2 regions of the uncultured Chloroflexus sp. genome follow, and region 2 is predicted to be linked to the other one. Evidence: riboswitches for the same ligand, from Rfam matches in the RefSeq annotation. Region 2 holds a riboswitch; the other holds the start of a gene.
What was found. Region 2 has a riboswitch for FMN ahead of ribD (bifunctional diaminohydroxyphosphoribosylaminopyrimidine deaminase/5-amino-6-(5-phosphoribosylamino)uracil reductase RibD). Riboswitches for the same ligand answer to the same signal wherever they lie in the genome.

Region 1: another riboswitch for FMN. It lies ahead of Q1A00_RS11600 (ABC transporter permease); the one in region 2 lies ahead of ribD (bifunctional diaminohydroxyphosphoribosylaminopyrimidine deaminase/5-amino-6-(5-phosphoribosylamino)uracil reductase RibD).

Annotation. Positions count from the first base shown of each region.
Region 1 covers NZ_CALLJH010000032.1:48,087-52,500, reverse strand. The annotation lists gene Q1A00_RS11610 (MaoC family dehydratase) at 1-545, shown strand, start outside; gene Q1A00_RS11605 (DUF4129 domain-containing protein) at 684-2,198, opposite strand; FMN riboswitch at 2,543-2,667, shown strand; gene Q1A00_RS11600 (ABC transporter permease) at 2,822-3,625, shown strand; gene Q1A00_RS11595 (ABC transporter substrate-binding protein) at 3,703-4,414, shown strand, end outside.
Region 2 covers NZ_CALLJH010000019.1:49,869-54,282, forward strand. The annotation lists gene Q1A00_RS07655 (M20/M25/M40 family metallo-hydrolase) at 1-133, opposite strand, end outside; gene Q1A00_RS07660 (glycosyltransferase) at 191-1,297, opposite strand; FMN riboswitch at 1,535-1,697, shown strand; gene ribD (bifunctional diaminohydroxyphosphoribosylaminopyrimidine deaminase/5-amino-6-(5-phosphoribosylamino)uracil reductase RibD) at 1,878-3,029, shown strand; gene Q1A00_RS07670 (riboflavin synthase) at 3,032-3,643, shown strand; gene Q1A00_RS07675 (bifunctional 3,4-dihydroxy-2-butanone-4-phosphate synthase/GTP cyclohydrolase II) at 3,624-4,414, shown strand, end outside.

The DNA.
Region 1 (4,414 bases), on a different contig from region 2:
TGGTAGTACCTTACCACATTCAACCCGGCCAGTACGATCTGGCCCGCGCCGGCAGCCCGTATCTATGGGAAGATTACGAGGTCGGCGAGAAGATCGATCACATCGATGGCGTAACAATCGAAGAAGCCGAGCACATGCAGGCCACTCGCCTCTACCAGAACACGGCCCGCGTCCACTTCAACCTTCACGTTGAGCGTGAAGGTCGGTTTGGTCGACGGATCGTCTACGGTGGGCACATCATCAGTCTCGCCCGTTCGCTCTCGTTCAATGGCTTGGCCAACGCGCTCAGCATCGCGGCGATTAACGGTGGTCGCCACACCAATCCCAGCTTCGCCGGTGATACCATCTACGCTTGGTCAGAAATTCTCGATAAGATAGAGATTCCGGGGCGTAATGACATCGGCGCGCTACGGGTGCGCACCGTCGCTGCCAAAGATCGGCCCTGTCACGACTTCCCCTACCGCGACGCCGAGGGGAACTATGATCCGGCAGTGGTGCTCGATTTCGATTATACGGTGTTGATGCCGCGACGAGCGGTGGTATAAGCAATGCAAAGACGCAGAGATCGCAAAGGATGGAAACGCAAAGACGCAAAGGTCGCTAAGTATTGGGCCGGCTAGGAGTGCGAGCTTGCCCCTGACCGTTCTGATCGCAAAAACCTTTGCACCCTCTGCGCCTTTGCGTTATTCCCCTTCTACGCCTTTGCCATCTCTGCACCTTTCCTTGACCTTTTTTCGGAACCGGCGCAGCAGTGTGCCTAAGTGTCGCTGTTCGGCCCGATCTGAGGCACGACCGGCATAGGCGGCGCGGTGGTAAGCGGCTGTCAAGGCGCGCAATTCATCGCCGACCTCAACCAATTGTTGCGCCGTACTATCGGCAAACTCAGCCGGGGTTTGTGGCGGATGGCGTGGATAGCCGTGGGCCGCAGCGTAGCGTAGAGCAGCGTGGTAAGAAACGATAGCGGCATCGAGCGGGGCAGGCCGCGGATGAGACGCTCGCAACCGCTGAGTGGTTCTGGGCAACTGCGGTCGCCAAAAACGCCGTTTTCGCAACTGTGCGCGCGCCTGTGCCCACCAATCCGGCAATTGCGCCCACACCTGCTGTACCCATCCCTGCCGGCGCGCAATTGTCCAGAAGGCCAGCCCGGTCAAGATCGCGATACAGATCCAAAAGACAATGCCGGGCCACAATGGCGGTTCGCTTGGCACTGGCGGCGGCACCATTGGCGGAGCGATTGGCGTTGCCGGCGTAGCTGTTGAATTCATCAGCGAGGTGAGCAGCATCAGTAAGAGCAGTGGCAAGAGCGCTACTAGGCTAAGTAGACCAATGAAGAGCAGCGAGAGAGTCATCGCTATTAACAGCGCGATCCCTCCCAGCAAAAGCAGACCCTCGCGCCATCCTTCTGGCACGAGCGGCGACCGCTGGGCCGGCAACGCTAGCGCCAACAGAATAACTAACCCGATCGTCGCGATGCTCAGCCAGCGCCAGCGCCGGTTGACCTCAGGCGCAATCTCGGCCTCATCGCTCTGCCAATCGGCTAGCAAGGCGCGTCGTTGGGCCAGCGCGATCAACCACAACCCGCCGGCAAGGTAGAGCGCCATCCACAGGATTGAGGCAGGGGTTTGGACGCTCTGCCGGCCCAACACCACCAGCATCGCTAACCCACCCCAGCCGGCTCCGCGACTGATAGCCGCAACTGCGGCTTGCCGGCGGGCTGTCGCGTCACTGCGGTAGAAGAGCAAATCCAAGCTCTGTAACGGAGTCTTGAGCGGAGGGTTCGGTGTTAGCGCCGCAATCGCAGCGATTCCGCTGCGGCTGAGTACAGCGACGGCCAACAGCGCCAACAGACAAAACAGAAACGGCGCATCGAACGCAGCCAGCGGATCAGTAATCCATGTCCCCATCGCAGTCCAGCCTTGGGTGCCTTGGCCCACTGTCGCCACGATGCGGGCTAGCGCCACCAAGCCGAACACCTCGGCAGCCAGATAACGCACTGCCCCCCCTTGCGTCTCGTGCAAGCCGGCCACCATCCGGCTCCGCAACGCTACTGCCTCTAGCCCGACCAACACGCTTGCCCCGCTCAGCCAGAGTGACTGCCAGCCAGTTCGCTCGGCGACTGTGTCGCTGATTACAGTCAGCGGCAGTGTGATCAGCAGTGTTATTAACAATGCTGGACCGAAGAATGAGGGTTGGTTCATACGTTCATTATACGGCGAGTGGCGAATGATGCCTAGCAAGGGGCTTCCGCTCTTGTCTTGTATGTGCGCGTAGCGCCAGTAGGCAGAATTCAGGCCACCCCCGGCCCCTCCCCCACCCCCAGCCCCTCCCCCCCGCGGGGAGAGGGGGTATGGCCCCCAGCCCCTCCCCCACGCGGGGGGAGGGGGGATATCGTTGCGCAAGCGCGGGTTTGAAACCCACCCCTTCCCGTTCAGAGAGATGGGAACGGTGCTCATACGGTTGGTGCGTGGGCACACTGCGCAACACTCTGAACCACCCCATCCTTGACACCATCCTACAATTGATGCTATGATCACCGATGACAAACGATCTTCGGGGCAGGGTGAAATTCCCGATCGGTGGTATAGCCCACGAGCGTGTTGAGAGGCACGCAGGATCCGGTGCAACTCCGGGGCCGACGGTTATAGTCCGGATGTAAAGAAGATCCAGATATGGGCAATGGTGGGCGACGCGCGCAGTGCGCGCCTTCGTTTCGTTGCCGTTGCAGGCGGGATCATTACCCGCTCTGTTCCCGTATCTGTCCCCCGAAGAGCGTTGGCTCGGCGGGGGTTTTTGATTCCCCGCCAGAAAGGAGATGGTAACGATGCAGCAAACGCTCCCAATGCCCACGACTGCGCCGCGGCCTAAGCCGTGGCGACGCTTTGAATGGCCGGCGCTCGGCTTGCCGGTGACACTGATAGCATTGCTTGCGCTCTGGCAGACGGTGGTGAACATCAGCGGCTACCCGGCTTTCATTCTCCCCTCGCCAGCACTGGTGGCAACGCGCTTTTGGCAGGCGTTGAGCAGCGGGCTGCTCTGGCAACATACCGCAGCGACGCTCAGCGCGGCACTCGGTGGTTTTGCGCTGGCGTTGATGGTCGCGCTGATCCTTGGCTATACCCTCGCCCATATCCGCTGGCTCGAACAGGCAATAGCGCCAGTGCTCGCAGCGAGTCAAGCCATCCCGGTAGTAGCGGTCGCACCGCTGATCATCCTCTGGTTTGGGGCCGGTCTGACCTCGAAGGTGCTGGTTGCCGCACTCATTACCTTCTTGCCGATCCTCATTGGCACGATCGTCGCTATTCGTAGCATTCCGCGTGAGCTGATTGAGATGGCGTACATTAGCGGGGCGAACCGCTGGCAACTGCTGCGCTACGTCGAAGCGCCGCTGGCGCTGCCGGTACTGTTCGGCGGCGTGCGCACCGGGTTGGCGTTGGCCACAACCGGCGCGGTGGTGGGCGAATTTGTCGCTGGTCGTACCGGCTTAGGGGCGTTGATCAACATTGCTCGCGGCTTGTTTGACACGCCATTGATCTTTGTTGCGCTAGCAACCCTCGCCCTGATTACCCTCGCCCTCTACGTATTGGCTGGTCTGCTCGAGCGGTTGTTGGTGCGGTGGGAAGCGTAAACACAGCTTTGGCACGGTTGAAGCACTCTTGCGTATCGGGCGAACAGGCAGATGACAACTATTCTAACGAGGGAACAATGATGAAACTGCGTTTTGTACTTTTCCTTACCCTGATCACCTTCATCATCACGGCGTGCAGCGCACCGGCTCCGGCGCCAACGGCTGCTCCTACGAGCGCACCGGCGGCCAACCCACAGCCGGAACTGCGCAAAGTAACGCTGGCTATGTCGTATATCCCAAACATTCAGTTTGCGCCGTACTACGTCGCTGCGGCCAAAGGATACTACGCCGCTGAAGGGATAGAAATCACCTTCGACTACAACTTCGAGAACGACGTGTTACAACGGGCAGCAACATGGCCGGCTAGTGGGGTAGCCTTTGCCACTACGAGCGGCACCTCGGTGCTCTTGGCTCGGCAGCAAGGATTGCCGGTCAAGACGGTCATGACCCTGTACCAACGCTTCCCGATCGCGTTTTTTGCCAAGGCGAACGTACCTCTGACGAGCGTGAACGATCTGCGCGGGCAGACGATCGGCATTCCCGGTCGCTTCGGCGAGAGCTTCTACGCGCTGCTAGCGGCGCTTTACGCTGGCGGTATGAGCGAAGCTGATGTGACCGTGCAAGAGATCGGATTCACCCAAGCAGCAGCGGTGATGGAAGATAAAGTGCCAGTTGCGACCGGTTACGCCATGAACGAGCCGGTGCAACTACGCGAGCAAGGCATTGCGGTGAACGTGCTGCTAGCCGCCGATATCTTCAATCTGGCCGCGAACGGTATTGCCGTCAGTG
Region 2 (4,414 bases):
GCTGCGCAACGAACGCCGCGGTTTCGGCAATGTTGCGATTTTGGGCTGCAACTGAGGGTAAGCGAATCAGATCGGCCAATTCGACGCGAAAGCGCTCCCGGTTGGCGTCAATGTAGGCGGCAAAACGTTCCATAATAGTTGCTCCGTCCAATATTCGGTTCCACGCCGGTATTATAAGGCAATATGGCGGTTACGTGCGGTTGCAGATTTCGGCGTACACTGTTTCGATCCGATCCAACATGCGTTCAAGGCGGAATTCGGCTAGCGCCCGTTCCCGTCCAGCTAGCCCCAATGCGCGGGCACGAACTGGGTTGGCGAACAGCTCGGCCAGAGCGCGGGCCAGCGCTGGCGGGTTATCGGGCGGCACGACGAAACCGGTGCGGCCATGGATGGTCACATAGCTCGTGCCGGTGCCTAGTTCGGTGCAGATCACCGGCAGCCCGGCCATTTGGGCTTCGATCTGAACAATGCCGAAGGCTTCGCTGGGGGCAACCGATGGCAAGACAAAGACATCAGCGATCGCGTAGAGGGCGCGCAGCGTCACGTTGTCAACTGCGCCGAGCACATGCACTCGCTCGCCTATGCCCAATTCGTTCGCTAAGCGGGCGAGATCACTGCCGCGCACAGTGGCATCCCCTCCGGCAATGATCGCATGGCCGCGTGGGAGCAGCGCAAGCGCGCGCACGAGTCGATCAACGCCTTTGTAGTAGCGCAGCCGGCCAACGAAGAGCGCATTGGGGCCGGGGAAGCGGCGGCGCAAGGCGGCGACGAGCGCCGGATCGGGCAAGGGCAGCGGTGGCAGGCCGAACGGCACGACTCGCACTCGTTCGCGGTGGCGGGCCAGCCATAGCGATGATTGAACGATCGCTGGGCTACTGGCAATAATGCAAGCAGCGCGGCGCAAGGTGTGGTGAATCAGCGGCGCCGTGAGCGCACCTAGCACGCGCTGGCGCACGATGTCGCTATGGTAAGTGACAACGAGCGGCGCGCGAGTGGCCAGCAGGGCGAGGTCGCCAACTGGATATGGGTGGTGGAAGTGGATCAGGTCGGGCCGGCAGCGGGTTACCTGCCAGAGCAGGGCCGGACTGATGGGGGCGCGGGCAAGGGTGAGTAGACGTGGCGTAGCGATCAGTTCGACGCCGTTGCGCCATTCGTGCCGGCCCTGTCGTCCCGGTGCGACGTAAAGCACTGTGACTCGGTGGCCGCGGGAGGCTAACCCTTCACTGAGCAGTTGCAGATGGCCTTCGATGCCGCCTTGCACTGGCGGGTAATCTTTGTAGAGTTGCAAGATGTGCATAGGGCGAATGATACACACAAAGACGATTGACGCAAAGTGCGAAGTGAGTAAAGCCGGACGGCTGTCTGGCTCCGTCAAGACGTGGAGATTTTTGACGCGAAGGCGCGCATGGGTTGTTGGGTAGCCCCCACCCCAGCCCTCCCCCGTTGGCGGAGTGAGCCTCACTCTTCCTTAGAAGGGGAGCACGCCTGCTGCGCATGCTTGCTAGTTGGTGTACAATAGAGTAACAACTCAATACGTAACCTTCGGGGCAGGGTGAGTCTGAGGTTCGCCATCGCGTGAACAGCAGGCAATTCCCGATCGGTGGTATAGCCCACGAGCGGATTGTCGTAACCGGCAATCTGCACGATCCGGTGAAATTCCGGGGCCGACCGTATAGTCGGGATGAAAGAAGGGTTCGTTGCAACGTGTGCTCTACGTGCTTTTCTTAGGGCCGTGTTGCGCATAGTTTGCATGCCCCGAACACATTGTTTGTTCGGGGTTTTCGATTGAACGCGGCTGTGACCAGCATGCCGAACGTTCTGATTCGCATTGCCCCGAAGGAACAAGGTTCGCCAGAACGTTCCTTTGGGGTTTCGTTATGTCTGCGCAGCACCAAATCTACATGCGCCGCGCGCTCGAACTTGCGCGGCAAGCAGAAGGCCGTACCAGTCCAAACCCCATGGTCGGCGCCGTCATAGTGAACAATGGGCGTATCGTCGGTGAAGGCTATCACCATCGGGCTGGCGCGCCCCATGCTGAGATTGAAGCCCTGCGCGCTGCTGGTGAAGCCGCGCACGGGGCAACGATGTACGTCTCGCTTGAGCCGTGCGCGCATTATGGTCGTACTCCACCTTGCACTGATGCGCTGATCGCCGCCGGTATTGCTGAGGTTTACTACGCCATCGGGGATCCCAACCCGCGGGTGAATGGCAAAGGCCATGCCCAACTTGCCGCTGCCGGCATTCGCGTGCATCACGGTCTCTGCGCTGCCGAGGCCTACCAACTCAATCGGGCGTATTTCAAGCATATTACCACCGGCCAGCCATTCGTGACTGCAAAGTTTGCGATGAGTCTCGATGGCAAGATCGCCACCGTCACCGGCCAATCGCGCTGGATCAGTAATCTTGCCTCGCGCCAGCGTGTGCATGCGCTGCGGAATGTCACCGATGCTGTGCTGGTGGGGGCGGGAACGGTGATTGCCGATGACCCCTCTCTGACCACGCGCTTGATCGGCGATCAACCGGGTTTGCCGCGCGATATTCGCCATCCGGTACGCATTATCGCCGATAGTCGCGGGAGGACGCCACTGTCTGCTAAAGTGTTCGATCCAGTGTTGCCCGGCCAGACGGTGCTGGCGACGACGGCGCAGGCATCTGCCGATCACCGCTGCGCTCTAGCTGCGCGCGGCGTTGAGGTGTGGGTGTTGCCCGCCGATGAACAGGGTCGGGTAAGCCTGCCGGCATTGCTTGCGGAAATAGGTCGGCGTGGCTTCACGAGCCTCTTGGTTGAGGGGGGCAGCGAACTCCTTGGCGCGCTCTTCGCAAGCCGATTGGTCGATCGGGTGTGGGTCTTTCTCGCGCCCATGATTATCGGCGGTCGCGACGCGCCGGGGCCGGTTGGCGGGTTGGGTTGTGCGACGATTGCGCAGGCAGTGCGTTTGGGTCAGTTCCAGCTTGAACCGATCGCAACTGATGCTTCCTCAGCGCCTGATGTGTGGATTCAGGCCGATGTGATCTATCCAGAGGTGTAACGATGTTTACCGGCATTATCGAAGAGATAGGGATCGTCGAACGGTTAAGCCAAGCCGAAGGCGGCTGGTCGCTGACGGTACAAGCCGTTACAGTGCTAGAAGGCACTGCGTTAGGGCACAGCATTGCCGTGAATGGAGCGTGTCTCACTGTTACGGCCCTGACCGACGGTAGCTTTACGGTTGGTCTCTCGCCAGAGACACTGCGCCGAACGAACCTTGGCGAGGTGCAGCCCGGTGACGGGGTCAACCTTGAACGCTCGCTGGCGGTCAATGGTCGGATTGGCGGGCATTTTGTGCAGGGCCATGTGGATGGCACCGGTGTGATCCGCTCGTTCCGTCCAGAAGGCGATTCCCTCTGGGTGACGGTCGAGGCTGAGCCTGCATTGCTGCGCTATATCGTGCCGAAAGGCTACATCGCGGTTGATGGTACGAGTCTTACGGTGGTGGATGTTCTGCCTGATGCGTTCACATTTATGCTGGTCGCTTACACGCAACAGCATATTACCTTGCCGCGCAAGCCAGTTGGTAGTCGCGTCAATCTCGAAGTGGATGTGCTAGCCAAGTATGTGGAGAAATTCCTTGGGGAGGCGCCTTATGCCATTCGCGAGCGTTGAAACCGCTATCGCCGATGTTCGAGCCGGTAAGTTTGTGATCATTGTTGATGATGAAGACCGTGAGAACGAGGGTGATCTGGCGATTGCCGCCGAATTTGCCACACCACAGGCGATTAACTTTATGGCGCGAGAGGGGCGTGGCCTGATCTGCGTCGCGATGACCGGCGAGCGGCTCGATGAACTGCGGATTCCGCTGATGGTTCAGCCTTCCGAGAACACCACTCGCTTCGGTACCGCCTTCACCGTTTCGGTTGAAGCGCGGCGGGGAGTAACGACCGGCATCTCGGCGTTTGATCGCGCCACCACGATCCGTACTCTGATTGATCCGACTACCCGACCCGAAGACCTCGCTCGGCCCGGCCATGTCTTTCCCCTCCGCGCTGCTGCCGGCGGTGTGTTAGTGCGCCCCGGCCAAACTGAGGCTTCTCTTGATCTGGCGCGACTAGCCGGGCTTTACCCAGCAGCGGTGATTTGCGAAATCATGAACCCCGACGGCACGATGGCCCGTCTGCCCGACCTTGAAGTGTTTGCCGCTCATCACGGTCTCTCGATCTTGTCCATCGCCAGCCTGATCGCTCATCGCTACCGCACCGAAACAGTGGTGCGCCAAGTAGCCGAAACGAGTTTGCCGACCGAGTACGGCACGTTTCGCCTGATTGCGTTTGAGCATATCTTCACCGCCGAAACGCATCTCGCCTTGATCTTCGGCGCTGCTAATGGGCGTTCCCCGCTCGTGCGCCTGCATTCCGAATGCCTAACCGGTGATGCGCT